Regions from separate parts of the Pseudoalteromonas aquimarina genome, predicted to be linked through region 2. Evidence: predicted binding sites of a transcription regulator. Region 2 holds the regulator's gene; the other holds the start of a gene.
What was found. Region 2 encodes LexA, which represses DNA repair genes until DNA is damaged. Its sites were predicted from a motif close to TACTGTATNNNNATACAGTA; they were not measured.

Region 1 (12,058 bases), on a different contig from region 2:
TTAGTAGGACAAAGCGGTGGACAATCAAATCCTAGTCTATACTTTGAAATACGGCATAAGGGAAGAGCGGTAAACCCTGTTAAATGGTGTAGACGAATTTAGGATTCAAAATTGGCTACACCTCATTTGAGGAGTGAGCCAATGACTTTTTTTCTTAACACATTAAAAATAAGCATATTGGTTTGTGTTATTTCGATAACACCTGCATGGGCTGAATCAAAAGCAGCCGCACAAGTTTCAATTGCTGAAGTTTTAGCAAATATCCAACATTTTTATGTTGATGATATTGATGCTCAAAAACTCAATCAACATGCAATTGAGTCAATTTTCAAACAGCTCGACCCACATTCTGAATTTCTCGATCAAAACGAACTTGAAGCGTTATTCAATGTTGCCAATGGCCGCTACACCGGTCTTGGTATTGAAGTTGAACAGCGTGAAGAGCACATTGTTATTGTTGCAGCAGTGGAAAACTCGCCAGCCCATACTGCTGGATTAACCAAAGGTGACATTCTGTTAAAAGTGAATGGCACTTCGGTAATTAATCAAACCATTAAACACGTTTCACAGTTAATCAATCAAAAACAGCAGCCACAAGTCACCCTGACAATCGCACGAAGTGGACACGTGGACCCGCTGTTTTTTGAGGTAGAACGTAAAAAAATCGACCTTAAAAGTGTGCGCGGTAGCATCAATAATCAAGGTATCGCTTACCTTCGCATTATAAACTTTAACAACCACACACTTTACGATGTTGCAAAAGAATTGGCACATTTGTCGCAAATTGTGGCGGGAGATATAAACGGCCTCATTATTGATTTACGTGACAACCCAGGTGGCATATTAGACAGCGCTATAGAAGTATCTGATTTATTTTTAGAAAGTGGCGTAATTGTTAGTACTAAAGGACGTTTTGCTGAAGCCAATCAGGAATATTATGCACAAGAAGGTGACGTATTAAGTGGCGCACCAATCATTGTTTTAATTAATGAAGGCTCTGCATCCGCTGCTGAAATATTAGCGGGCGCACTGCAAGACAACCAGAGAGCGCAATTAGTTGGTACTCGTTCTTATGGTAAGGGTTCGGTGCAATCACTTATCCCGCTTGGCGATGGTCAGACAGCATTGAAACTAACCACGGCTAAATATTATACGCCTAGTGGTCGTTCAATCGAGGGCACGGGCATTTTGCCGGATTACCCAGTTTTACAAAATGAATTAGCGCGAAATGAACGTTTTTCTGCGCTTAAGGCCGACACCTTCGTTAATGCGAAAGTGCATGATCTTCAACTTGAAAAAGCATGGCAATTATTGGAAAAATAAGTCATCATAAATTAGGTTTCGAGAGGGGCTCATGATGAGCCCACACTAAAATATAAGAATAATAAGAATACGTGTGCGCCCATTTATTTACTTCGTTTTACTAATATTAAACATATATAGTGTGCAATGCTTTGCTGCCCGTGTTGCCATTCTCATTGACGATATCGGCAATCATGCGAATGATCTGACTGCATTAGATATATCAGGGCAATTGTCATACGCTATTTTACCTTTCACGCCGTATGCGAATTCATTTTCAAAACGTGCCGCCACACTCTCTCGCGATGTAATACTGCACGTTCCGATGGAAGCTATAAGCGGAAAAGCACTCGGTCCTGGCGCTTTAACTTCTAATATGGACAAAGATGCACTGCAAAAACAGTTAAATGCCGCTCTAGATAACTACCCTCAAGTGATTGGCGTAAATAACCATATGGGTTCGTTTTTAACGCAGAAAGTTGTGCCTATGGCATGGACCATGGAAGTGCTTCGCGACCGCTCTTTATTTTTTATTGACAGCAAAACATCAAAAGATAGCCAAGCACAAAATATGGCAAAGCTTTTTGGAGTTGCTAATGCCTCTCGTCAGGTGTTTTTGGATAATATTCCGAACGAAAAGCAGATGATGTTTAGACTTAGGCAATTAATTCATATTGCTAAAAAGTCAGGTTCAGGCATCGCTATTGCACACCCCTACCCTGAAACAATCAAGTTTTTACCCAATGCCATCACGGCATTAAAAGAAGAAGGTATTGAATTAGTACCAGTGTCGGATTTGATTGTGGACAAACCGATTAGACTGGCTAATCAGTCAAATGCTGATTAATTAACCGATTAACAAGAAGATAAAGCAATAAGTGTTTATCTTATTGCTTTATTTGAAAATTAAACCTTACGCAAACATTGTTTTCGCGTCACTGAGTAACTCTTTGTACACATCGCTTTCTAAAACACTGATATCTGCAAGTACACCTTTATCAACATACGTTTGAAGTGCAGCTTCTTGGTCCTTCACATTGAGTAAACCTTCGCTGATTGCCGCAATACGAATAAAATCGACATAACACGGTTTTTCAGGCTTGTACTCTGGGCTTGCCCAAAGTTCTGCGACTTCAACAAAGTCATCTGTAAAATCCCAAGCGCGCATAATCTGACCACCAATCCTGCCACCCAGCTTTTGAATGGCTTGTGCTAAAAACTGTGGGTTAGCAAATACATCCTGATGACGCTCAGCTTCGGTAAGAATTGGTAAAATACCAATGTTGTATACAAGCGATGCCAATGTGATTGTGTCGATATTAAGCGAGCTGTGTTTATTTTCTTTTAAATGTAAGTTCAACAAAGTGATTGCTGATGAAGCAACATCAACTGTTTTTTGCCAACTTTTAGAAAGGTACTCTTTTACAATTTTATTTTTAGAAACAAACAGTTGCTCCATCGCCATTGCTGTTGCAATGTTTTTAATTTGTCTTAAACCAATACGTGTTACAGCTTGATTTAGTGTTGATACCTTAACAGCGCGTCCTAAAAATGCACTGTTGGCTACTTTTATCATGCGTGCCGATAATGCAGGATCATGAGCGATAACATCGCTCATTTCCATTAAATTAATCTCGGGGTTGTCTGCAGCTTCTCTTACCTTAACTGCAACTTCAGGAAGGGTTGGTAACACGAGCGTATCGTTGTTAATTTTCTCAACTAAAATGGTAAGTAATGCGTTTTCTGTAGACATATAAAAATCGTCCTTTTTATAATTTTCTGTTTGCCCGAGCGAACTCGTTGCACCAAGTAACCAACAGGTTTCAACCAACATATTTAATATTTAAGCAAATTTTGATTATAGTTTTATGTTATATTTCAAAGCTCTTCAAAATAAGCTTAGCCTAAATATCGCACTGCGTTAAACAATTTATTCGGTTAAATTAAATTGTTCAATTAATGCGAGTAATTGCTCGTTACTATATGGTTTCGCTGGAAAAGTTCCCCAGACCGGTTTTGGCCATGCAACATCATTTTGGTAACGCGCAATATGATGAATATGTAATTGTTCAACAACGTTACCAAGTGCAGCAACGTTTAATTTATAAGGTGAGAATACATCACGGATCAAATGCTGTAATTGACGTGACTCATGTTGCAGGTCATCTTGTTGAGCATCATTTAAATCAATAATATCTCGCGCACCTTCAACCTTAGGTACCAAAATAAACCAAGGATATTGACTATCATTCATTAAGAGCACTTTACAAAGTGACCAATCAGCTATTTCAATACAGTCTCTTTGTAACTCTTTTGCTAACTCAAACATTACATTACCTTTTTGAATATTTACGTCGTTTATAGCAATTAGTTGCCATTAGATCTATATCTTCATACCATTTGGCAATCACACATAACTGTAACTAAGAGTAAATAATGAATAAGACATTGATTGCTTTAGCAGGGGCAAGTTTAATAAGCGCTTCAGCTTACGCTGAGCCACTAACCCTTGAGCGCATATTTTCTGACCCAAGTTTGGCAGGTAAAGCCCCTGTAAAACTAAAGTTTTCCCCTGATGGAAGCCGTGTTACTTACCTACAAGGTAAAAAAGAAGACTATAACCGTTACGATCTTTGGGAATACAATTTAAAAGACAAAACCAATCGTTTATTAGTTGATTCAAACAGTATTTTCTCTGGCCCTGAAACTTTATCAGATGAAGAAAAAGCACGCCGTGAACGCATGCGTGTATTTGGTAAAGGCATCATGGAATACATCTGGTCTAAAGATGGCAAAGCACTTCTTTTCCCATTAAACGGTGATATTTATTACTACGATCTTGCAAAACAGCAATCTCGTAAACTGACTAACACACCTGAATTTGAAACAGACGCTAAAATTTCACCTAAAGGCAATTTTGTTTCATACATTCGAGCGCAAAACCTATTTGTACAAAACTTAGCTACAGGACAAGAAATTCAATTAACCAAAGATGGCGCTGATACCATTAAAAATGGTATGGCTGAGTTTGTTGCGCAAGAAGAAATGAGCCGAATGACAGGCTATTGGTGGAGCGGCAATGAAGAAAAAATTGCATTTACACGTATTGATGAATCACCTGTAGCGGAAGCTATTCGTAACGAAATTTACGCTGATGAAGTAAAGCTATTTAACCAACGTTACCCATTTACCGGCACTAATAACGTCGATATTCAACTGGGAGTTGTTAGCCTTAACTCACAGCAAATTGATTGGGTTGATATGGGTGAGGATAAAGACATTTATCTTGCCAGAGCACAATGGCTAAAAGATGATAAAACACTGTCTTACCAATGGCAAAATCGCTCGCAACAACGTTTAGAACTGCGTTTTTATAACAGTGATAGCAAAAAACAAAAAACAGCACTGACAGAAACAAGTAACACTTGGATTAACCTGCATTTTGATTTGCGTTTTCTTGATGACAAAAAGCACTTTGTTTGGGCATCTGAGCGTGATGGCTTTAAACACCTTTATCTATACAAAGTAGATGGCACCTTAGTACGCCAAATTACACAAGGTGATTGGATTGTTGAGAGTATCAAAAGCATTGATGAAAAAAATGGCTTAGTTTACTTCTCAGGCCGCGCAGATACACCGCTTGAAAGTCACTTATATTCAGTAAAACTATTTGAAAAATCAAAACCTCGTCGTTTAACTGAAACAGGTAAATTCCATTCAGTTGTCATGGCTAAAGATAACCAAACCTTTATTGACCGAAGCTCTAGTGTAAACCAGCCTGCACAAGTATCACTGCGCGATAATTTAGGTAACTTTATTACTTGGTTAGAACCAAATCGCCTTGATAATAATCACCCATTAACACCTTATCTAAATGATTTAGTAGAGCCAGAATACGGCACATTAAAAGCTGATGACGGCCAACAAATGCATTATCGTTTATTTAAGCCTAAAGCGCTTGAGGCTGGTAAAAAGTATCCTGTAATGGTGAATGTCTATGGCGGACCTCATGCGCAACGTGTTACCAACAGCTGGCGTAGTAAAAACCTCTATTTCCAATATATGGTGCAGCAAGGTTACATTGTATTCCAACTAGATAATCGTGGTTCATATAATCGTGGTAAAAAGTTTGAAGATCCTATCTACAAACACTTAGGTGAAATTGAAGTACAAGACCAAATTAAAGGTGTTGAATTCTTACGCACTCTTGATTACGTAGATGCTGAACGAATTGGTATTTATGGCCATAGCTATGGTGGCTATATGGCACTAATGACAATGTTTAAAGCGGGTGACTACTTTAAAGCTGGCGTATCCGGTGCACCGGTAACAGATTGGGCACTTTACGACACTCATTACACTGAGCGCTACTTAGGTCACCCAGACACAAATGCACAAGGTTACGAAAAGAGTGCTGTATTCCCTTATGCAGAGGGCTTATCTGGTCCATTAATGATTTATCATGGCATGGCCGACGATAACGTATTGTTTACCCATGCAACTAAGTTATTTAAACAATTACAAGATAACGCTCAACAGTTTGAAATGATGACTTACCCAGGCTCTAAGCACAGCCTGCGAGGCAAAAAAGTGCAAACACATTTGCATCAGACAATTACTGATTTCTTTAATCGTCACTTCCAAAAATAACGACTAAACAATTAGTCTTATCAATAAAAAGCGGGCTTGCCCGCTTTTTCTCTTTCTTTTATAAAATAATGTCTTAGGTCAAATTATATTTCGAAAAATATAGTCTAATATTAAAACAACAAATCAAATAAGGGTGGCATTATGACAACACTTCGCCGCATCACTATTCAACAACGTTTAGCCATTCTGGTTGGCTTAATTGTACTCGGCTTGGCATTATTAAGCGCCGCCACATTAAACTCTCAATATCATTTATTAAAAGATGAGTCATATCAAAAAACTCAAAGCATAGTGGAGGCTGCGCACAGTATTATTACTGCTTTTCATAACAAGCAAATAAATGGCGAATTAACTGAAGAACAAGCCAAACAAGCAGCAAAATCTGCTATTAGTGAAATGCGTTATGAAGGAAACAATTATTATTGGATCAATGATACGTCGCCTACCATGATCATGCATCCAATGAAGCCAGAATTAAATGGCAAGTCATTAGCGAATGTTAAAGATCCAAATGGTGTAGCCCTATTTGTTGAAATGGCCAATATCGTTAGGCAAAAAGGAGAAGGCTTTGTACCTTACCAATGGCCGATGCCTGGCGCTAAAGATCCTGTTGATAAAATATCATATGTAAAAGGGTTTAAACCTTGGGGATGGATCATTGGTTCAGGCATTTACTTGGATAATCTCGATGAACTTTTTGCCGAGCAAGCAACCAAATTGTTAATACAAACTATCGTTATCATTTTACTTGTTGGCGCATTAGCTTATTTTATTGGCAAAAGCATCATCGCTCCAACTATCCAAGCTACCAAGTTAATGAAAGATGTAGCGCAAGGTGAAGGTGATTTAACGCGTAAACTCTCAACCGATGGTAACGATGAAATCGCCCGTTTATCAGCATACTTTAATGAGTTCTCAGATAAAATGAGGGATTCCCTGAAGCAAGTCGCTAATGCATCACAACAAGTGTTACACCAAGCAAATATGGTGGCACAAACGAGCGATAACAGCCAAGAATATATCCAAATGCAGTCAGACAATACCACACAAGTTGCTACTGCTATGGAACAAATGACCGCACAAATAAGAGAAGTAAGCGATAATGCGAACGCAGCGGAACAAGCTGCAAATCAAGCTCGAGAAAACACCCAGGCCGGTAAAGATGTTGTAACTCAAACAATTGGTCAGATTGAATCACTCTCAAATAACATAGACCATGTAAGTGAAGTAGTAGCATCACTGGCCGCTGAAAGTGACAACATTGGTGCCGTGCTTGATGTTATTAGAGGAATTGCGGAACAAACTAATTTACTGGCGTTAAATGCTGCAATTGAAGCTGCTCGCGCCGGTGAGCAAGGACGTGGTTTTGCTGTTGTAGCAGATGAGGTGAGAACACTTGCAAGTCGAACTGGGCAAAGCACAGAAGAAATTCAACAGATGATTCAAAAACTGCAACACGGTGCTCAAGAAGCGGTTTCCGCGGTAACAGCTTCACAATCAACATCAAAAGAAACGGTGACTCAAGCAAGTCAGGCAGATGAAGTACTCAATCAAATTGATGAACTAATGAATGTTATTTCAGAAATGAACAGTCAAATTGCTCGCGCCACAGATGAACAAAGCCAAGCAGCAAGTGAAGCTAATATGCGCATAAACGAATTAGCGGGTATGGCCGATGAATCATTAAATAACACCCATCAACTCAACGCTGCAAGTAGTGAATTAATTGCAAGCAGTGAAGAAATGAGTTCGGTTGTAAATCGCTTTAAATTGGATTAAACAAAAAAGGCCAAACTGAATTTGGCCTTTTTTATTGCGCTTCTAATTTAATTAAGCACAGAATGTCGCATAAATACTCGCTAGTGATGCAGCGGTTGGTTTACCATGTTGCCAATCGCCACCTTCAACGCCACTTCCAGCAATGTCCACATGTATATATGGAATAGGTAATTCTGAGCTTGCACCGTGTTTATCTAAACCAGAAGCCACAGCTAAAAATGCCATTGGGAACTGGTGGCCACGTGCAGTAATTGCTGATGGTGCATTGTTACTTGAAAGTACATCATCTGCTAATGTTTTAGGTGCGATAAAGCTGTAGTCTTCACGGCGCTCACGCGAAACTTCTGAGCCATCTGCCCATAAATCACCTTGCGCTGCGATGTTATGCGATAAGTTAAGTGCTCTTGATGCACCATTTTCAACCAGCGCAGTATAAGGCCCCATAGCGCGTGCGGCGTGACCTGTTAGTGTTGCAACAGTAAATACAACCGGATTCACTTCACCTTTTGCAACATCTTTAATTTCACTTAGCAAATCACCCATTGCTAAACGACCTTCAGCATCGGTGTTACCAATACGTACGCGTACACCTTCACGGCTAGTTATAATTTCATCTGGTACAAAACAGTCAGAACCGATTGAATTACGAACAACAGCTAAGTACGCGATTACTTTAACGCCTTTAGGTTGATGTTCTGCTAGACTTTTCATAAAGCCCGCAACAGATGCTGCACCACCTTTATCTCGACTCATACCAGCCATTGCGCCACCTACTTTTAAGTCAGCACCACCGGTATCATATACAAGGCCTTTACCTACAAATAAAAGTGTTCTTTCAATATCACCTTGCGGTACATATTCAAGTTTAATTACTCTTGGATGGTGGCGTTCAACCGCATATGAAGCACGCGCAACGGTGCTAAGCATCGGGTAATTCTTATCTATAAATTGTGTATCTGAAATCACCTCTACCGAAACCGAGGTATTTTCAAATAAGGCTTCACAATACTCAGCAAATCTAGGCGGAGCCATACGCTCTGGCTCTGTACCACATAGATCGCGAGCAGCATACTGACCCATTGCAATGGCATGAGCATAATGACTATCAAACTCACCAATCATAGTAATTGACTGAATTGGTTCAATTTCAGCACCATGAAATTCTCGTGCTTCAAGTGGTTGCCATAATGCTTGGCAGGCACCTAAATAAGATACAGTTATTGCTTGCTGATAGCGCGCATCATGATTGCCAAGCACTAGAATCGCGGGGTTTGTTGAGCCGGCTTGTTTTGCTTCTAAAATCCCTTGTTTTGCTGCATCAAAATAACGACGCACATCATCATAGTCACGGTTTAATGGACCTGTTGGCGCTAAAATTAGACGCTTACCAGGCGCTTCATCATTTACCAATAAAAGTGATTTTTGCCCAATACGTCTGTCGTACTGAGCCGTCTTTAAAACACTTTCTTTAAATTCATCTGGTAAAAGAGATAAGTCTGGCGAGATAATAATTAAGCCATCAACGTATTGAGGTAAATCTGAAATAGATGTCGCTTGAAGCGCCTTAGGTGAAGTCATTTTTAAACCTTACTGAACGAATTATAACGCTGTTTAATATCGCGTTAGTTTAGAAAAGATGGCTTAAATATGGGGTTAAATTTATAAAATTCAAGTTTCAAACATAGCAAGCTGCTCATGAGCACATTGACTATCAGCAATGCCAACGCCTATACCCAATAATCTCACTCCTTTATTTGCCCCGCGCTGGTAGGCTTTTTCAATTAAGCTAGCAAAAATTCCGTCGTCTAATTGATTACAACTATAATCAGCTGTGGTGCTCACAAAATCATTAAATTTAACTTTAACTGACAACTTAGATACTTTATTTATCAAACCTTTAGCCTCAAGTCGCTTATTAAGCTCAGCACGAAGTTTTGGCAGTTCTTGCAAACACTGCTCAAGAGATGTTTTGTCGTATTCATAAGTATGTTCAACTGAAAGTGATTTTCTAATTCGAGACATATTAATACTGCCAATCACTTCCCCATTACACTTTTTAAAAAGCTCAGCCCCCCAATTGCCAAACTTAACCTGCATTTGGTTTAATCCCAAATTAAGCACGTCTTCCCCAACAAATAAGCCAGATGCATTTAATTTCTCCAGAGTCACTTTTCCTACCCCTGGAATTTTTTTGAGGTTGAGCGACTTCAGAAATGTATTTACGCGGTGAGGTGGAATTAAGCAATAACCGTTAGGTTTATTTTCATCACTGGCGATTTTAGCTACGAACTTAATTGGCGCAATTCCAGCAGAGGCTGTTAACCCCGTTGTTTGATAAATTTCGTCTCGAATAGCATTGGCAATTAACGTTGCGCTACCAGAATGAAGTTTGCAATCTGTTACATCAAGATAAGCCTCATCTAATGACAGTGGCTCTATTAAATCCGTGTATTTAGCAAAAATCTCGCGCACTTGGCATGAAACTTCTTTATAAACCGACATTCGACCTGGCACAATCAGTAAGTCTGGGCACAATTGCAATGCTTTATAGTTAGACATAGCAGAACGAACACCATACTGGCGCGCAATATAATTTGCAGTAGCCAACACCCCTCTTCGGTGTTTACCACCTATAGCGATGGGCTTATCTCTTAAATCGGGATTGTCACGCATTTCAACAGCGGCATAAAAACAATCCATATCGATATGTATAAATTTTTTCAAAATAAAAACACTGTTTATATATACAGTTCTATTATGAACTATTTAAATAACTTTCAGCAAGCCTATATTTTTAGTCAAAATCCCTAACATTTAGCTTTAAACACTAAACACATCACATAATTAAAAATCAAACTATTGATAAATATGACAATAATTTATGGCACCGTTTCTGCTTTAGAAATGAAAATTATAATATTTGAAATTTATTCAAGGATTTTTATGAAATACTTAGTTTTAGCATCAGCACTTACTCTTCCATTACTAACAGGTTGCGTTGTCGCTGTTGGTGGAGATGGCAAAACCAGCCATACTTCTAGCTGGGAAAGAACCCATGAGAACAATCGTAAAGCAATCGCAAATATGGAACTTGGTAAAGAGTACCAACAAGTAATAAATAAATTGGGAACACCAAGTTTTTCTGAATTAGTTAAACAAGGCGATACTGAATTTCGTGTACTTTATTACGCAACAAACTCAATTCATTCTGATGGAAAAACCACTAAGGACGAATGTACACCGCTTGTTTTTAAAAATAATCAGTTAACTGGTTGGGGCGAAAATGCGTTAAACCAACTTAAAAACTAGTCAATTCAAAGGAGCAACTAAGTTTGCTCCTTCCTTCTAAAAACTCCAAAAAACTATTCATTTATAAGCATTTACAATTAACCATTGACTATTACGATAAGTTTCGTAATATTAAATACGAAAGGCATCGTAATTAGGTGGATAAAATGGATAGATTTAATCTGGTAATTGGTCATAACGACCCAGCATTCAAAGACATTATCTCAAAACAAATTGATAACTCGCTTTTTGCATTAAGTAATGTTGAATCTTGTTTTACGAATTTAATAAAAGCCTGTAAAGAAACAAGCGCCAAAGTACTCTTTATTCAAAATGAGCTAATCAAAGAAAACGATTGGATTACATTACAATCGTTGGCAAGTTCAACTGAAATAGTACTGTTATCTAATAATCGAATTGATGCCGCTAAGGCATTTGAGTTTGATTTATTTGATTTTATATTGGAGCCTATTGCGAGTTCTCGTCTTGGCAAAACATTTGATAAATTAGCTCGCTTGCTTTCCCCTGAGAAAAAGCAGTTTGACCTTGTGAGTTCATTAATGCAAAAGCTTACCCCAAATAAGCCAGATGATCGTCAAATTGTTCTAAAAGACGCTGGTCGCATTAAATTTTTAACACCTGATGAAATTTCATGGGTTGGCGGTGCTGGCAACTACGTTGAACTGCATTTAAGTGAAAACGAACGCACTATTCTTCATCGTCAAACATTGTCTTCAATGGAACAACAGCTATTGCCTTACGGGTTTATACGAATTCACCGCTCTGCAATTATTAAGAAGCAAGCTATTCGCGAAATACGCCCAACTGACAACGGTGACTATATTGTAACGCTTAAAAATGGGGCTAATCTCAACCTGTCTCGACGTTACAAACAAAATATGCACGAGTTAATTTGTTGACAAATTAACTCAATCACTTAGAGTAAAGATTAATCTACGAAAAGTGACGTAATTATGAATAAAAATAAACGCGTACCTACCAGTGCTGAGCTAAATATTTTAAATGTGCTTTGGCGTAT
Region 2 (12,058 bases):
TGTCAGCCATGCAGTCAGCCAGTTGGCAAATTGCGCTAAAATACAAAAGCCAACAACTAACAGTATCATTGAGAAAGTAAAGGCATGTGTATTCGAGATGCTACCGGTTGCAACTGGGCGGTTATCTGTGCGGCGCATTTTTTTATCGATATCACTATCAACAATATGATTAATTACCGCGGCACTGCTTGCTAATAATGCGATACCAAGGATTGTTAGGGTTTGTTCTAGTAATGAGCGCCCTGAAGCTGGGGCTAAGCCCTGCCCCACAACGGCAGTTAACGCTAAGAGCATTACCACTTTATGTTTACATAACACCAAGTACTCATGAATTTTTGCGCTAACAGAGCGCTGCAATTGTAAAACGTTACTTGTCATAAATTACTCCTAGCACTTGCTTCTTAAGAGGTAAGCCAATCGAACACAACTCAATAGTAATAAGACAGCTGTCAGGTTATGCATAAGCGCCACATTCAGTGGTATGTGTAATAAAATTAAACTTACACCTAAAGCGATTTGGCATAACAGCACAGCCCAAACATGATAAACAGCATGTTTAACTACCGTTGAATAACAATTTTTAAGTATTCTGAACCCTACCCAAAACACCACACAAGCAGTCACTAATGCCCATATTCGATGGAAAAAATGAATCGACATTCTGGTCTCGGCTGAAAGCACACCATATTCATAGGTAGCATGATCATCAGGTAGTTGAAAAATACTGCTAAACGAAAAACGTTCGAACGTGTTTGCTCCGCAAAGGGGAAAATCAGCACATAACGATGCGGCATAATTAGCGGCAAGCCAACCACCGAGAGCAATTTGTGAAATGACAAAACATAATGCAACTAACGATAAGCCATAAAAGGGTTTTGCCCCTGAATCTCCTCCAGGAATTCGCTCTGATGTTAATCTGATATAAAGCAAGAACAGCAAGCTAATAATAGAAAATCCGCCGAGCAAATGCCCCATCACAATGAGCGGCTGTAAATTCATAGTCACAGTCAACATCCCGAGCGCCGCTTGAAAGATAACTAAGACTAAAAGTAACAAAGGAAGTTTTACAGGTGCGAGTTTATGCTGACGCTGCTTTAACGCATAAATTGCAATCAGTAAAATAATAATGCCTAGCGTGCCTGCAAAATAGCGATGGATCATTTCTTTCCACGCTTTGCCTTGGTCTACTTCTAGGCTTGGGAAATGCGTTTCAGCCTTTTCAATTTCATGCGTTTCATTAGGCACAGTAAGAAAACCATAGCAGCCTGGCCAATCAGGACAACCTAGGCCCGAATCACTTAACCTTGTATACGCGCCCAAGCCCACAACAATAAATGCAAAGATACATCCAAAAAACACCAGTTTATGATAACCCTTCACTCAACTTCTCCTTAAGCTCGACTGCGACTGTAGTTAAGTAACTTTTTCAGATCTTTGATTAATCCGCGCTTCATCTCATTGTCATTTTGCATTTGATAGGTCACTGGGTATTCAAGCACTACCAAACCTCGATGATCTACCAGGTAAATGGCATCAACCTCCATGGTTAAAGGTTGTTGGTCTAATTCATGTAATGCGCGCTCAGTAGAAACTAAATCCGTTAACTGTACAGACCCTGTTTGCTGTTCAATAGCATACGCACCTACGTATAAATTGTGCTTACCAAGCACATCAAACACATTTTTAATTAATTGATTTTTTGATAAACATGCTTGATTACAATCTTGTTTGTTTACTGTAACGAGAGACCATTTGGTATGCTGATCTGAGGGCCAATTTGAGATAACTTTTTCATTATCAAGAAAGTGACCATAGTTTGTTTGTGCAGGTTCTAGCCAACTGTATTTGAGGGCCATCACAGCAACTAATACAGGGGCAATAAAGCACACAATAAACAACCAAAGTGTTTTATTCATTTGAACCTCCTTTGCGATATATAGCTCCACCAACAACAAGTGCTGCAAGCGCAAGTAAAATCCATTGCAACGCATATGCGCGATGTTTGTCTGGCGACATATTGATAACTTGATAATGGTATGCACCTAGTGCGCTTTGCGCATTTGCATAGACAATGTATGGCGCAAACTCTTGATTGAGTAGTTCTGACGCCAATTGAGGCGAAATGTATTGTAAGCGCTGGCCTTGCACGATTTCATTTTGGTTTTCAGCAAGGCTAAACCCTTTAAAGTCACTTACTTTAAGTACGCCATTAAGTGACAATTGCGGTGGTAAATTTACATCTGGAAGTTGCTCTCGCTGGTAAGAACCCGCAAACCACCCCATATTTACGAGCCACCAGCGAGATGAATTAAAAGGTTTAACAGCGACAATCAAATCATAACCAAATTTTCCATTGACCACTTGGTTATCAAGCCACCAAAACTCTGGGGCTAGCGCCCCCTCTAAAGATACATTAAGCCCTGTTGCTACCCACTCTTTAGGCAAACTAGCTAACTGATGCCAAGGTAAAACACCTTGCTCACTGAGTTTTTCTAATTTTTCAAGAATAGTTATTTTTTGCTGTGACCTTTGGTATTGCCAAACAGCTAAACTTGCGCAAATAAATGCAATTGTGGTTGTACACACTAGCAGAGTGATGCTTTTTGCACTATTCTGGGTTAACCGCATACCGCAAACTCTCCAACTTATGTTGATAAAATTAATTATCGTATTCTTATTGTTATACATCGTTTTTAGTTTGTTTAAGGCACTTGTGTGCATGCTTAAAAGCGACGCCTCTCCCAACTCTATGTCCCATTACTTAGGGCGAAGAGTATTATTTTCTGCAATAGTATTAGTGATTATTTTAATCGCGATGCTGTTTGGTCTTATTACGCCAAACAGCAACCCCTACGTTGTTAGCTAATCAGTGCTGGCACTTAAAGTACGTACACAAAGACGAATAGACATAACCACACCACATCAACAAAGTGCCAATACCAAGCAGCTGCTTGAAAAGCAAAATGCTTTTCTTCGCTAAAATGCCCTTTCAAAATTCTCACAAACACAACAAATAACAGGATAGTACCTAGCGTTACGTGCATGCCATGAAAGCCAGTTAATAAAAAGAAGGTATTACCGTAAATGCCTGAGTCGAGAGTAAGTCCCAAATCTTGATAGGCATGAACATATTCCTCACCTTGTAACCCCAAGAAAATAGCACCAAGTGTAATTGTCATAGCTAACATGACCTTTAATTGTGTGCGCTTACCATGCTCCATTGCGGTGTGAGCAAAGTGTAAGGTGATCGAAGATGTAAGCAGAATAATGGTGTTGATTAAAGGTAAACCTTGCCACCCCATCGCCTTAGTTTCATCACCACCGGGGGTACTTAATAACGGCCATACAGCTTCAAAAGAAGGCCACAATACCTCGTTGGTCATGGCATTATTGCTGTCACCGCCTAACCAAGGTACAGCAAAGGTTCTGGCATAGAATAACGCGCCAAAGAATGCCATAAAGAACATCACTTCAGAGAAAATAAACCACGCCATTCCCTGCCTAAAGGAGCGATCCATTTGCGCTGAATAAAGCCCACCTTGTGATTCATCAATCACATTTTTAAACCAGCCAAATAACATATAAAGCAGAACAGCGATGCCTAATATCAAGACATAAAAACCTATTCCACCTTGCTGTTTAGCCGTTTGCATTACAGCTAAACCTGCACCAATCGCAATTAAAAATAATGCAACAGCCCCGACAATGGGCCATTGACTTTGCTCAGGTACATAATATTTTTCATATTGAGTTTTCATTTGTTAACTCTCCATCGCTCTTGCTATTGTTTGCAACTTTCCCCTTAACATCTGCGGTGATATCGTAAATTGTGTATGACAAAGTAACTTCATGAATATCATTCGGCAACGTTTCATCTAAGTAAAATAGTAGAGGTAGATCCGCAAACCCTTTACTGGTTAACGGCTGTTGATTGAAACAAAAACAAGAGACTTTATGTAAATATTTAGCCGCACGTCCAGGCGCTACTGACGGCACGGCTTGCATTATTTTGTCGCTACTCGATAAATTCTGCGCAATAAATTCTATGCGCTCCATTTCACCAGGGCTAACATCAACGCTGTAACGTTTCGCCTTCACTTTGAAAGGCGCCCCAGCTTGCGCATGGGTAATAAACGTCACACGAACACTACGTGATTCATCACTGTTCGCACTTACTTTGGCTTGCTCCATATTCGGTTTGCCGTTTAATCCTGTGATATCACAAAAAACGTCATATAGAGGTACCAAAGCAAATGCAAAAGCAAACATTAGCAAGCTGGTTAAAATTAACTTTTTAAGTAGCTTTACGTTGTTCATTACTTCACTTCCGGTGGCTCAGAGAAAGTGTGATAAGGTGCAGGTGAATCCACCTCCCACTCTAAACCTTCAGCACCATCCCATACTTTTGCTGGGACTTTTTTGCCACCTTTGGCACATTTGTATACCACAGCAACAAAAAGCAACTGCGATAGGCCAAATGCAAAACCACCAATACTTATTAGTGCATTAAAATCAGCAAATTGAAGCGCATAGTCTGGAATACGACGAGGCATACCAGCTAATCCAACAAAGTGCATTGGGAAGAACAAGATATTTACACTAATTAATGATAGCCAGAAGTGCGTTTTCGCAAGCCCTATGTGATACATATTGCCTGTCCATTTCGGCAGCCAATAATATGCTCCGGCCATAATCGAGAACACAGCACCAGTAACAAGTACATAATGGAAATGCGCTACCACAAAATAGGTATCATGATATTGGAAGTCCACAGGAGTAATTGCCAACATCAAGCCGGAAAAACCACCTAAGGTGAATAACACAATAAACGCGATGGAAAAGAGCATTGGCACTTCAAAGCTAATTGAACCTCGCCACATAGTAGCGACCCAGTTAAATACTTTTACCCCTGTAGGTACCGAAATCAACATGGTGCTGTACATAAAGAACAGCTCACCTGCAAGCGGCATCCCCGTAGTAAACATATGATGCGCCCACACAATGAACGATAAAAACGCAATAGATGCAGTGGCATAAACCATCGACGCATAGCCAAACAGTTTTTTCCGCGAGAATGTTGGAATAATTGTGGAGATGACACCAAATGCCGGCAAAATCATAATGTACACTTCAGGGTGACCGAAGAACCAGAAAATATGCTGGAACATTACCGGATCACCGCCACCAGCCGCATTAAAGAAGTCAGTGCCAAAATATTTATCAGTCAATACCATAGTCACTGCCCCTGCCAAAACAGGCATTACAGCAATTAATAAAAACGCCGTAATTAACCATGTCCATACAAACAGTGGCAGTTTCATATAGGTCATACCTGGAGCACGCATATTAACGATGGTTACAATCACATTGATTGCCCCCATAATCGAGCTAATACCCATTATGTGAACCGCAAAAACAAATAGCGCAGTGTTGTCATTACTATAAGTAGTTGAAAGAGGTGCGTAAAAAGTCCAACCAAATGCAGGACCGCCGCCTTCCATAAAAAGCGACATTAACAGAATAAAAAATGCAAAAGGCAGTATCCAAAAACTCCAGTTATTCATTCTTGGTAAAGCCATGTCTGGCGCACCAATCATCATTGGGATCATCCAGTTTGCAAGCCCTGTAAATGCAGGCATTACGGCACCAAAAACCATAATTAAACCATGCACAGTTGTCATTTGATTAAAAAAGTGAGGTTCTACAAATTGCAATCCAGGCTGGAATAATTCAGCGCGGATCACTAGCGCCATTGCGCCACCAGTCAAAAACATCAGCAGTGCAAATAATAAATAAAGCGTGCCAATATCTTTGTGGTTTGTCGTAAATAACCAACGTTTGATGCCTGTTGGGGCATGATGGTGATGATGAGATTCAGCTATTGTTGTCATTATTGTGCTTCTCCCATAGATTCTTGAATATCACTAGGTTGAACTAAATCACCTGTATTGTTACCCCAAGCATTTCTCTCAAACGTCACCACTGCTGCAATTTCTTTTAAAGACAACATTTTACTGTAGCCTTGCATCGCAGTTGCAGGTTTACCATGAACCACAATGCCGATATGCGCTTTAACATCGCCAAGTGCAATGGGGCTATCTTTGAGAGCTGGGAATACGCCTGGCAATCCCATACCTGTAGGTTGGTGACATGCAGCACAATTTGCCATGTAAACTTGTTCGCCAAGTGTCATTAACTCTTCTTTAGATAGAGTCAAATCAAGCGATGCTTTCTCAGCAGCTGCTGCTTGTGCTTTTTCTAGTTGCGCATTAACGAGCCATTGATCAAATTCAGCAGGCTCTTTTACTTCAACAACAACTGGCATAAAGCCATGGTCTTTACCGCACAGTTCAGCACATTGCCCACGATAGATACCGGTTTCATTAACACGTGTCCAAGCTTCATTGATAAAACCAGGATTGGCATCTTTTTTCACAGCAAATTCAGGCACCCACCAAGAGTGAATAACATCATCTGATGTCATTAAAAAACGTACCTTTTTGCCTTTTGGAATGATTAATGGCTTATCAACATCTAACAAATAGGTTTCTGTTTTTTCATCTTGATTGGTTATTTGCTCTCGAGGGGTTGATAACACCGAATAGAACGACACATCGTGGTCAAGGTATTCATAATGCCATTTCCATTGCGAGCCTGTGACTTTGATTGTCAGGTCCGCTTTGGTGGTGTCTTCCATTGCAATTAATGTTTTGGTGGCAGGAACCGCCATGGCAATCAAAATGACAAATGGAATTGCTGTCCACAAAATTTCAACTTTGGTACTTTCATGAAATTGGGCGGGAACAGCCCCTTTAGATTTACGGTGATGGATAATTGCCCAAAACATGATGGCAAATACGACTAATCCAATAACGCAACAGATATAAAATATGGTCATATGGAGCTCGTAAACATCACGGCTGATGTCCGTCACCCCAACAGGTAAGTTATATTGACTCGTCCCAACTGCTAAAAAAGGAAAGCTCAATAGTAACCATAAGGATAGTTTAACTAACCTCATGCTCGCTCCTTTGCTAATTATTATTATGTTGTTAGGAAATGGTCAGTGAAAGTTAATGTGATTTGATCACACGACGCACTACAGCATCACTCCATTTTCTTTATTATATTTTGTTTTCAAAGCCCGCACTTAAGCTCAAAGAAAACAAAGGTTACTACTAAGGTCTAGTAAACGATTAATTTTTACGCAAGTCAAATTTAAGATAAATTTTTTATAAATCTACAAGTTAGCGATATTTAAGTAAGGGGATTTGACACTAGAAATGTGTTGTTAAGAAGTGTTTGCTTAGTTTATAAGGCTAGTAACATTAGCGACTAGCCTTACTTATTAACTGTTTTTATTTACATCCAATCTGCGTTTCGAATAACGCCAACAGCTAATCCTTCAATATTAAAGTGATCGTGCTCTAAATCGACTTTGATGGTATCAAATGCTTCATTTTCAGCATGTAGTAACACATGCTTACCTGCTTTTTCAAAGCGCTTAACCGTTACATCTTCATCTACGCGCGCGACAACAACTTGCCCATTATTAGCAACAGGAGTTCGGTGAACAGCTAATAAATCACCATCCATAATGCCAATATCTTTCATACTCTCACCTTTAACGCGAAGTAAGAAATCAGCACATGGATTGAAAAGATTGGGATCCACTTGATAATGACTTTCAATATGTTCATGAGCCAAAATTGGTGAGCCCGCTGCTACTTGACCAATTAGCGGCAAACCTAGTTGCTCTGGCTCTTCCTCTTCAACTAAACGAATACCTCGACTCGCGCCAGGTACCATCTCAATCACCCCTTTTTTAGCAAGAGCCTTAAGATGTTCCTCTGCTGCATTGGCACTTTTAAATCCTAATGTAGAGGCAATTTCAGCACGCGTTGGGGGCATGCCGGTATCTTTAATAAATACTTTAACAAGCTCTAAAATTTGCGCTTGGCGTTTAGTTAATGGTCTCATTCACTGGTTTTCCATACAGTACAGGTAACTGTGAGTATATACAGTTGTTACTATTTCGCAACTTTTAATTCTTTGATAATTCGCGCTATGCTTAATAATTACATTTCTTTTAGAAACTTTTGTATAAGCAAGAAAATAATGCTTACAGTTGTACACTCAATTGCTTTATTTTTATTCTGGCATGACCAGTTATTTAATCTTTTTACGTTAACTGGTATGCTAGCGCCCCTTTTTGTTTTAGGTTGGTTATATGAATTTGGTTAGTACTCTGATTCAATGGTTCGCAAACGGTATGAACAAGCTTTTTGTGCGTTCTAAAATTGTACCGGAACACCCTTTGGACAATCTTGGTATTGATGTAAATAAGCCAACCGTTTATATCACTTTATTAAATTCGTTTGCTGATGCAGCAGTACTAAAAACCACTTGTAACAAGTTAGGACTACCTGACCCGCAAACTAATCAACAGATTGGCTCAAAACAAGTTCCTCGCTATATACCAATTCACCATCGCTCACCGCTTTTTGGTAAAGCGAAAAAAGAAAGCCCAGCACTTGCTATAAGCGAAGAAATTTTCAACGCATTAAAACAATCTGATGTTAATGATTTACAAGTTATTCCTGTGACTATCTTGTGGGGACGTAATCCTGGTAAAGAAAAACCCGGACTTGGTACTATTTTATCGAGCTCGCTAACTCCAAGCTGGCTACGCAAACTCTTTGTTGTCTTACTTTCTGGTCGCGACAATTTAATTCGTTTTAGTCGCCCTTTGCAGCTATCTGAGCTCTCAGGAAAAAAACAAAGCAGCGATTTACCGCATAAATTAATTCGCGTTGCTCGCGTACACTTTAAACGCCAAAAACTGGCAGCTCTTGGCCCTAAATTACCTTCACGTGATCAACTCTATCAAGGGCTACTTGCTTCTGCGTCAGTAAAAGCAGCGATAGAAGAAGAAGCAAAAAGTAAAAATATTTCAATCACTGAAGCACGTCATAATGCCATCAAGTTGGTAGATGAAATTGCCGCTAATTACAACGAATCAATGATTGGTGTCTCCGAGCGAATTCTTACTTGGCTTTGGACCAAGCTTTACAACGGGATTGAAGTTAATAATCCAGAGCGTATTCAAGAACTCACTGACAAAGGTCATGAAATTATCTATATGCCCTGCCATCGCAGCCATATGGATTACTTATTACTGACTTATGTCATTTATCATCAAGGCTATGTTCCACCGCATATTGCGGCTGGCATCAATTTAAGCTTTTGGCCTGCAGGCCCTATTTTCAGGCGCTGTGGAGCTTTCTTCTTACGTCGTTCATTTAAAGGCAACAAACTTTACTCATCGGTATTTCGTGAATACTTAAGCCAGCTGTTTATTAAAGGGTACGCCGTTAAGTTTTATACTGAAGGTGGCCGCAGCAGAACAGGTCGTTTACTGCCACCTAAAACCGGAATGCTGGCAATGACATTACAATCAATTTTGCGCGGTATCGATAGACCAATTTCAATTGTGCCTGTCTACATTGGCTACGAACACGTAATGGAAGTTAATACTTACTTAGGTGAGTTAGCTGGACAACAAAAGAAAAACGAATCTGTTTTGGGTGTTTTTAAAACACTAAGAAAGCTAAAGAATTACGGTAAAGGCAATGTTAATTTTGGCGAACCAATTAACATTAATCAGTACCTTACACATCACCAATCAGATTGGCGTGACAGCATCAATGCTTCAAATAAACCCTCTTGGCTTACTCCTATGGTAGGTAAGTTAGCTGATTCTGTAATGGTTAATATTAACAACGCAGCTGCAATTAATGCGGTTACATTAATGTCGTGCATTTTGCTAAATACCGATAAGCAAGCAATGACAAAAACTGAACTTATCGCATCTATGACAAGCTATTTAAGACTGCTAGAAATTGCACCATATAGCCAAGATGTAAGCCTACCAGAACAAAGTGCTGAACAGCTGTTAGAACACGCATTAAAATTAGATAAGTTTGAAACGATTACACAAAGCCGTGTTGATGTTATTCGCATTAAAGACACGCAAAAAGTGTTACTCAATTATTATCGAAATAATGTGCTTCATTTATTTGCAGTGCCGAGTTTAATTAGCTCAATTTTAGTTAGTCATAAGCAAATTTCGCGTGAAAAACTAATACACCAGGTAGAAGCGCTTTACCCACTATTTAAACAAGAGTGGTTTATGCAGCCGTATTGTGAAAATTACATCAACGAGTCAATTGACGCGTTAAGCAGTATTGGCTTTGTTACCATAGAAAATGACTCAATTGCTGTTAACCCAAACAGCAAATCATTAGCTCAGCTCAATTTATTAGCCCGTTTTATTCAATGCACTCTGATTCGCTACGCCAGTGTAATTAAACTGATTTTAGCGACTGATGGTATTTCACAAGAGCAGTTAGAACAGCAAAGCCAAGAGTTTGCACAGCAACTAGCACAACTGTTTGGTATTGATACGCCAGAGTTTTTTGACAAGAAAATACTGTCTGGCTTTATTTGTACTTTAAAACAAAACGATATGATTAATGATTGCGAACAAGGCAAGCTCTCAGGCAATCAAACCACCCATAAGCTCAGCGAAATTATTGCAGAGCAACTTGCACCTCGCATAGCCAGCGCATTGGAAAACTAAATAAAAAGGCGGTTTAACCGCCTTTTCTATTTGTATTGCCTAATAACACCTTCTTGAATGGTTGAGGCTATCAGCTCACCTTGCTGATTAAAGAACTGCCCACGTACCAAACCACGGCCGCCACTTGCTGTTGGACTATCAACCGCATATAAAATCCAATCATCCAAACGGAAAGGACGGTGAAAGTACATTGCATGATCTATTGTTGCCACTTGCATATCTGGTTGTAAAAATGACAACCCATGAGGCTGTAATGCTGTTGGTAAAAACTCAAAATCAGATGCATATGCTAATAGATACTTATGAACACGCGGATCATCCGGCATATCACCATTGGCTTTAAACCACACGTAACGTTCAGGCAAAGTCACAACCGGCTTAAATGGATTTTGAAAATTCACCGGACGCATTTCAATCGGCTTATCACAAATTATTTTATTGCGGATTTTCTCAGGGATTAAATCTTTATGCTCTCGATATACATCAAGTGAGCATGGCAGCTTATCAGGCCCAGGTACATTCGGCATAGCCGCCTGGTGAGTAACACCTTGCTCTTCCACTTGAAATGACGCAGTCATGTAAAAAATTGGTTTACCAAACTGGATTGCTTTTACTCTGCGCGTACTAAAACTACGACCATCACGTATGTTTTCAACATCATAGACAATTGGATGCGCAACATCACCTGGCCTTAAAAAATACGAGTGCAGTGAATGCACTTGCCTATCTTCTGCAACGGTTTCCTTGGCAGCGGACAAGGCTTGGCCCATTACTTGACCTCCAAATACCGCTTTGAAGCCAAGATCCTGACTTGGACCTCGGTACAATCCCTGCTCAATTTTTTCTAACTTAAGTAACGCTAAAAGATCGTCTAGTACCTGACTCATAACACTATTTCGTAATTTGCTAGTAACGCTATAATAGCAAACACTGGTTACTTTAACATTAGCGAGAATGGGTAATGCAATATTGGTTATTTAAAACCGAACCTGATGAGTTTTCGATTGACGATTTAAAACGTAAAAATAAAGAAATTTGGGATGGGATCCGCAATTACCAAGCAAGAAACTTTTTAAGAGATCAAGTCGCATTGGGCGATCTCGTTTTTATTTACCACTCAAGCTGCAAAGAACCTGGAATTGTTGGAGTAGCCAAGGTAATTAAAACAGCTTTCCCAGACCCTTCCCAGTTTGATAGTCAGTCAAAATATTACGATGCCAAATCAACTACAGACAACCCAAGATGGACCAGTGTGACTCTTGAATTTGTCGATAAATTACGCATTATTGCGCTTTCTAAATTAAAAGCTGATAAACAACTCGAATCTATGTACTTAGTGCAAAAAGGTAGTCGCTTGTCGATACAGCCTGTCACCGAAAGTGAGTGGGAATATATTTTAAATACATACGGTTAAAT

Region 1: dinB (DNA polymerase IV) is a predicted target of LexA. The motif match lies at 10,464-10,483, and genes of this name have one in related genera.

The regions. Positions count from the first base shown of each region.
Region 1 is NZ_JBMMUG010000006.1:121,496-133,553, forward strand. Features, by position in the region: gene AAEU29_RS15725 (murein hydrolase activator EnvC family protein) at 1-102, shown strand, start outside; gene AAEU29_RS15730 (S41 family peptidase) at 142-1,323, shown strand; gene AAEU29_RS15735 (divergent polysaccharide deacetylase family protein) at 1,436-2,149, shown strand; gene AAEU29_RS15740 (HDOD domain-containing protein) at 2,216-3,055, opposite strand; gene AAEU29_RS15745 (HIT domain-containing protein) at 3,233-3,631, opposite strand; gene AAEU29_RS15750 (S9 family peptidase) at 3,739-5,952, shown strand; gene AAEU29_RS15755 (methyl-accepting chemotaxis protein) at 6,094-7,731, shown strand; gene AAEU29_RS15760 (M17 family metallopeptidase) at 7,783-9,309, opposite strand; gene dinB (DNA polymerase IV) at 9,400-10,455, opposite strand; gene AAEU29_RS15770 (DUF3192 domain-containing protein) at 10,675-11,040, shown strand; gene AAEU29_RS15775 (LytR/AlgR family response regulator transcription factor) at 11,187-11,939, shown strand; gene AAEU29_RS15780 (BlaI/MecI/CopY family transcriptional regulator) at 11,994-12,058, shown strand, end outside.
Region 2 is NZ_JBMMUG010000005.1:198,641-210,698, forward strand. Features, by position in the region: gene cyoE (heme o synthase) at 1-378, opposite strand, end outside; gene AAEU29_RS14105 (COX15/CtaA family protein) at 388-1,380, opposite strand; gene AAEU29_RS14110 (redox-active disulfide-containing membrane protein) at 1,392-1,916, opposite strand; gene AAEU29_RS14115 (SURF1 family protein) at 1,909-2,628, opposite strand; gene AAEU29_RS14120 (DUF2909 domain-containing protein) at 2,648-2,866, shown strand; gene AAEU29_RS14125 (cytochrome c oxidase subunit 3) at 2,880-3,758, opposite strand; gene AAEU29_RS14130 (cytochrome c oxidase assembly protein) at 3,742-4,317, opposite strand; gene ctaD (cytochrome c oxidase subunit I) at 4,317-5,891, opposite strand; gene coxB (cytochrome c oxidase subunit II) at 5,891-7,021, opposite strand; gene lexA (transcriptional repressor LexA) at 7,363-7,980, opposite strand; gene plsB (glycerol-3-phosphate 1-O-acyltransferase PlsB) at 8,231-10,642, shown strand; gene tesB (acyl-CoA thioesterase II) at 10,669-11,529, opposite strand; gene AAEU29_RS14160 (EVE domain-containing protein) at 11,604-12,056, shown strand.